3 regions of the Lysinibacillus pakistanensis genome follow, and region 1 is predicted to be linked to each of the others. Evidence: a T-box and tRNA genes for the amino acid it is inferred to sense, from the RefSeq annotation. Region 1 holds a T-box; the other regions hold tRNA genes.
The links. A T-box is a leader RNA that pairs with one kind of tRNA and senses whether it is charged. The one in region 1 lies ahead of serS (serine--tRNA ligase), so its partner is inferred to be a tRNA-Ser.
Positions count from the first base shown of each region.

Region 2: it encodes a tRNA-Ser, which carries the amino acid that the T-box ahead of serS (serine--tRNA ligase) is inferred to sense. The anticodon was not compared.
Region 3: it encodes a tRNA-Ser, which carries the amino acid that the T-box ahead of serS (serine--tRNA ligase) is inferred to sense. The anticodon was not compared.

Region 1 covers NZ_CP126101.1:5,000,666-5,002,874, reverse strand. The annotation lists gene serS (serine--tRNA ligase) at 1-833, opposite strand, end outside; T-box leader at 956-1,171, opposite strand; gene QNH24_RS24895 (hypothetical protein) at 1,310-1,441, opposite strand; gene QNH24_RS24890 (hypothetical protein) at 1,888-2,209, shown strand, end outside.
Region 2 covers NZ_CP126101.1:47,406-49,614, reverse strand. The annotation lists gene dnaX (DNA polymerase III subunit gamma/tau) at 1-81, opposite strand, end outside; RNA gene ffs (signal recognition particle sRNA large type) at 350-617, opposite strand; tRNA gene QNH24_RS00210 (tRNA-Ser) at 783-875, shown strand; gene QNH24_RS00205 (ATP-binding protein) at 1,028-2,209, shown strand, end outside.
Region 3 covers NZ_CP126101.1:5,137,181-5,139,389, reverse strand. The annotation lists gene QNH24_RS25670 (AAA family ATPase) at 1-417, shown strand, start outside; gene QNH24_RS25665 (RNA ligase family protein) at 442-1,077, shown strand; tRNA gene QNH24_RS25660 (tRNA-Ser) at 1,170-1,237, shown strand; gene QNH24_RS25655 (YfcC family protein) at 1,630-2,209, shown strand, end outside.

The DNA.
Region 1 (2,209 bases):
TGACGGATTAAACCACGTGTATCACGACCCGCAGAGCCTGCCTCTGAACGGAAGCACGCACTATAAGAAGCAAAGCCTTGTGGTAAAGCCTCAGCCAGTAAAATTTCATCGCGATAGAAGTTTGTTACAGGTACCTCTGCTGTTGGAATCATGAAATAATCTGTTTCCTCTAATTTAAATAAATCTTCCTCAAATTTAGGAAGGTTTCCAGTACCCGTTAAGCTATCGCGATTAACAATGACAGGTGGCAGCATTTCCTCATAACCATGCTCTTCTGCATGTAAATCCATCATAAAAGTCATCAGTGCTCGTTCTAAGCGAGCTCCAAGACCACGGTAGAATAAGAAACGGCTACCTGTTACTTTTGCACCTCGTTCAAAGTCAACAATCTTCAAATCTGTAGCAAGATCCCAGTGTGCTTTAATGTCAAAATGAAATGTTGGAATTTCACCCCAAGTATATTCTTCTACATTGTCTTCTTCTGTTGTCCCTACTGGTACAGATTCGTGTGGAATGTTTGGCAAGCGCATCATCATATCTTTAAAGCGCTCTTCAACATCATTTAGTTGAACATCTAGCTCTTTAATTTCATCGCCTACTTGACGCATACGAGCAATAACTTCATCTGCATTTTCCTTGTTGCGTTTCATAATTGAAATTTGTTCAGATACTTTATTTCGTTCTGCTTTTAATTCTTCTGTTTTAGCAATTAACTCACGACGCTTTGCATCTAAATCCTCAAAGTCATCTAAGTTGCCTAAATCTTCATTACGTGTTAATAGCATTTCTTTAATTTCCGCGAAATTATCGCGTACGCGTTTAATATCTAACATAGTCATACCTCCAGTAGTTTAATGACACTGCATCCATTAAGTCTTGGTGTAATTGCGTTGCAAGCTAAACTCGAATAGCTCCGCTTTGAATCAAAATAAACACAAAAAAGCCCCCATCCCTAAGAAGGGACGAGAGCTACCCGCGTTGCCACCCTAATTGATTAGGCATATACCTAATCCACTTATTTCATAACGGCATTTCAGCCGGCTACAGCCTACTTACATTACTTCGACTGTGCAACTCCAGGACGGATTCACAAGTGCTTCTATCAGCTTCCACCAACCGCTGACTCTCTTAAAAAAACGTGCTTGCTACTACTTCCCATCATCGTGTTCAGTTATTTAAATTTTAACCATACTGTACTATATGAAAACAGATTTCGCAAGTCATACCATAGGATACAAAATATTCTAGAATTCTTGAATCACGTTTAATTCCGGATGAAATGCACAACCCAATAAATGACCATTTCACGCTAAGATAATTTCCCCTCATATTCAGCGAATTTCACCATTTTTACCGACTGTTTTAATATGAGGAGCCCGAAGTCTTCAATGGAAAGGTCAGAATAAAACGATTGAATGTTTTCAATAAAGTTATAATCCATCTAGAATACCCCTTTAAGTCTCTTTCTATTGTTTAGTTTAAGGACAATCCTTCACAATCTCAACTATACTTTAACAGAAAAACCAAATACCTTAATACCTTTCAAGTTACTCCACTATGGTCTGTTGGTAATATAAGGTTAGCCAGATTTTTCTGGTTGACCATTTTCTTATAGGTCTTATTATTACAGTAGTCGGGGTAGAACGTCTGGCCCGTGGGACTTGATCCCGTCCGCAAAACTGTTCACCCCCTACTTGTATAACTGCGCAGTATAGTAGAAAAAGGGGGAATTGTTAGCAATGTAGAATATAAGGATTAATACAGAGCCAACTATTTTACCCTGGCATCGAGACGGGGGATGGTATTATCAGAAAAAAGTTCGCTCAAGGATACTACGATTTCATCACGTTGTGTCTCTTACATGAAGCGAAAGGAGTGGATATACACATGAAAGAACCATCTGAATTGCTTATTGAAATGCTTGGCCATCCGTATAATCCCAGAAATATTCAAGCTTTGCTGCAATCATTCGGTGTCAAGCGAATGCCAACCCCGAACAGCTATTTCAAAGACGATATTATCTGGTCTGTGAAAACATCAATACGCATCGATATTTATCGCGCACCCAAAATAAATGATCTGACTGGACTCAAATATACAGATCAAGATGAATGGATCATTGGCGCCATACATTTTCTTGCGCCCGGGTCGGATGACAGAATTAAAGCTCCGTTTTCCGGAAAGCTTCCCAAGGGAATCACGATGAGCT
Region 2 (2,209 bases), 300 kb from region 1:
CGTTCTTTTGACATGTGCTTGACCAGACATTTCTCGAAATGATTGCGGTCGATACACACGATAAAATGCTTGATACGTCAATGATTTCCTCTCCTTTTCTCCATTAATTATAGAATAGTTCTATTATAACATTTGTCTAATAATAGTGTTATCAATTCAATAAAATTGAAGCAATACACTGTTGTTTTAGATTCATTTAGTTTCTATATAAGATCATACAAAGATAAGATCATACAAAGATAAGATCATACAAAGATAAGATCATACAAAGTTTTCTCACCTGTTAAAATGTATAAAAAAACGCATCCCGCCTAATATAGACGGATGCGTTTGAGTTGGCAATTTAATGCCGTGCACCTTTCTTTGACAGCCGCACATAAGCGTTACTCTTGTCGTTAGCTCAGATTAGGCAACCCCGCGGCACATGAATAAGACCACTTAATGCTGCTTCCTTCCGGACCTGACATGGTTCATGGGTATCCATTGCGCAGGACCCAATCGTCAACACTACGTGCAAAAGGCAGACCAAACAATACGGACAGCCTCAAAAAAGGAATTCAGTCTCGCTAGAGCGGATTGCGAGTTACAGGACACCGCTACCTTCCCACCTAGCACGGCAATAACTAGTATACTGACTGTTTTCATAAATTGCAACTTAATGCACATAATATTTATGTGGAAACATTTTTCAACAATATCTTTATAAAAATCTCAAAAATTAGTTGACGTGGAATACAAAACATGATAAATTAATTTTTGTCGATAAGACATCAGGTTAATATGGAGGTATACCCAAGTCTGGCTGAAGGGATCGGTCTTGAAAACCGACAGGCGGGTAACACCGCGCGGGGGTTCGAATCCCTCTACCTCCTCCAGTTTTTAAATTCCGACTACATCTGTAGCCGTTTTTTTTTGCCTAAAAAATTGACATAATACATACAGATACCACTTCCACAAAGGTTGTGGTATTTTTTTATTGTTAAGGAGAAGATAAATTAAATATCTACATTATTAAGGGAGGATTTTTATGCACTCAAAATATTTAATTTCTCGTGCTTCCCTCACTTGGATTTTTTTAATTGCTATATTAACTGCTATTGGTAGTGAGATTAAAATAATGCCATTTGCTAATACAACTTTTCGCTTTGGATTAGGGACTATTGTTTTCTTTCTATGTACGCTTCTTAGACCAACGCCTTTTATATTAGCTGGTATTATAACCAGCATTGTGACAACAGCTTTTAGAGTCATTATAACTTCTACGACACCTGATGTATCATTAATAGATAGCATCTTTTTACATTTACCAGCTGCAGCATTTTATATACTTTTTGCATTATGTCTACAAATTTTAAATATCCATCGCTATCGAGAAAAACCGCTAATGCTTGGATTATTAGTTGCATTTAGTGAAGTAATAAGTAATTTAGCTGAGCAATTATTTCGTTTTCTTGTTAATTCTTATACTTTTTTACTCGTTCATGATTTACTTATATTGTTAGCCGTTGCTTTATTACGCAGTTTCTTTGTAGTGGGTGTTTATAGCTCCATTTTAATTGCTGAACAAAAAAAACGTGTGCAAGAAATGCTTACTATCGGGTCTGATTTATATGTTGAAACGCTCTATTTAAAAAAATCTATGAATCATATAGAAACAATTACTGCTAGTGGGTTTGATTTATATCGACAGCTAAAATCGCAAGGCTATCGGACTGAAAGCTTACAGGCCTTGCATATTGCCCAGGAAATTCATGAAGTAAAAAAGGATTCACAACGTATCTATGCAGGAATTTCTAAAATTGTAGGCGAAAAGAGCTTTGGCCCCTTTAGAATGTCAGAATTATTACATTATATTGAGGATGGTAACAGAAAGTACAGCGAACTATTGGGAAAGGAAATTCACTTTAAAGTAAGTATAGATATGGACTTTCAAACAAAAGAACATATTGCATTACTAGCACTTTTAAACAATCTAACAGCAAATGCTATTGAAGCTATTGAAGATCAAGGTGTTATTTCTATTGCCATTAAACAACAACTGGATGATATTGTAATCACAGTTTGTGATAATGGAAAAGGCATATCACAAGGTGATACCACTATTATTTTTGAGCCTGGATATACCACTAAATACAATATGGAAGGTGTCGCCGCAACCGGTATTGGACTTTCGCATGTTGCTGAATTAGTAAATAAATTAAATGGCTTC
Region 3 (2,209 bases), 140 kb from region 1:
AAAGAAATTTATCAATTCGATCAAGAAAACCCATTCCATCAATTTTTACTATGTCAGCATACGTATTTCGTATTTGCCTATATCAATGAATACTATATGGAAAGCGACAAATTGGCATTACAAATAGCTGCATTGTTTCATGATGTCGGTAAGCCATTTTGTAAAAAATATAAACCATTGCAACAACGATATGGCTATTTTGGACATGAAAATGTATCTGCTCAACTGGTTTGTCATTTTTTATTAGAGTTGGGCTTTGAGGAGAACTTTGTTTTAAAGGTCGTTTATTTAGTGCAATTCCATATGTTAATACAGTATGGGGGCGATAGAGGTGGCAGTGAAATTTATCATCTATTAGATGGTGATTTATTAACGAGGCTTTACTTTTTCCGTGAGGCAGATCAATTTGCTAAATAAATAATAGGGAAAGGAAGTGATGATATGTCGAAATTAAAAAAATACCCAAGAAGCTTTCATTTACCTTGGAGCAGGGGCTATACCCATGATGATAAAGTTGCTAAAAACGTGAATCACTTTTTAGGAAAAGAAGTGGTTGTCACTGAAAAATTAGATGGGGAAGGCACAACCCTATACAGAGACTATATGCATGCTAGAAGTATCAATTCAGCCAACCATCCCTCTAGACATTGGGTAAAAACATTTCACGCGAGTTTTGCGTATAGGATTCCAAATGATTGGCGATTATGTGGAGAAAATGTTTACGCCAAGCATTCCATTTATTATCAAGCGTTAACAAGCTACTTTTATTTGTTTAGTATTTGGAATGAAGATAATATTTGTTTGAGCTGGGATGAGACGATTGCCTTTGCCGCTGAGTTAGGTATTGAAACGGTACCTGTTTTATATCGAGGGATTTTCGATGAAGAAAAAATAAAACGTACATTTACGGGTATATCACTGTTTGATGGTGAACAAGAGGGGTATGTCATTAGAAATGCTGGTTCATTCCATTACGATGATTTCCAATCCAATTTGGGGAAATTTGTCAGAATGGATCATGTTCAAACAAGCGAGCATTGGTTACAAGAAGAAGTCATTCCTAATCGTTTAAAATAAAACCTTATGTAGGAGAAATGTGATTTCAAACTAGTAAAAAGGGACTGAGAAAAATGTAATACTACATCAATCAATCAAAAATTATATATTATGAGGAAGAATGCAAGGGCTGCATATCCCTATAGAAAAGGGGTTACGGGTTCGATTCCTGTTATCCTCACTTAATAAAATGTTAACGTGTTATTAAAAGGTCTCCTTATAAACTTGGAGGTACTGATAAAGTCGATTTGCCACAAAAAATGTGATGCAAATCGACTTTTTTAAATTTTTATTGCCCTATAACCCTTGAAGTGGTTTTTCTATGGGGAGAAGCCAACTTAGTAGAAGAATAATAATTTTATTGTACAGAATTATCTAAAAATATTGACATTTTAATTTTTGTTTTTTATTCTTGTTTATAAAGTTTCCATTAAACAGAATACTTTTCCGTTTGGTGGAAAATCAGGTGGTGATAGCTACAATAAATAGTTTGAATTAGGGTATATATTGTAAATGTCTCAAACGCAATTGGAAAGCTTTCTATACTACATTTTTTCGTTAGGGGTGAAGTGCATGGCGAACCAGCACCAAGAAAAAGAGGTAGAAGTGTCACGAATAAAGGGGATTAATGCGTTTGTTTTAATGTTTATCATCATTATCACGATGACAATACTAACATACGTTTTGCCAGCAGGTCAGTATGATCGGATAGAGAGTAACGGGAGAATGGTTGTAGATCCGGAATCATTTCACTATATCGAGTCAAATCCTGTTGGTTTTCTTGAAATGTTTAATAGTGTTCATTTAGGAATGCTTGAAGGTGCATCTATTATTTTATTTGTTTTTTTATTTGGTGGAGCGCTAGGGATAATGCAAAAAACAGGAGCCATTGATTCATTTATTAAAGTAATGGCTTGTAAATTTGGGAAGCAGGAGTATGTATTAATACCAATTCTTGTTTTAATTTTTGCTAGTTTAGGAACTTTAATAGGTTCGGCTGAAGATACACTTGTTTATATTGCGATCGTTATTCCATTAACAATGGCATTAGGAATGGATGCTATTACAGGGTTTGCGATAGTGATACTAGGAACTTTAGCTACTGGCTTTACATCAGGAATTACGAATCCGTTTAATATTGGCGTTGCTCAAA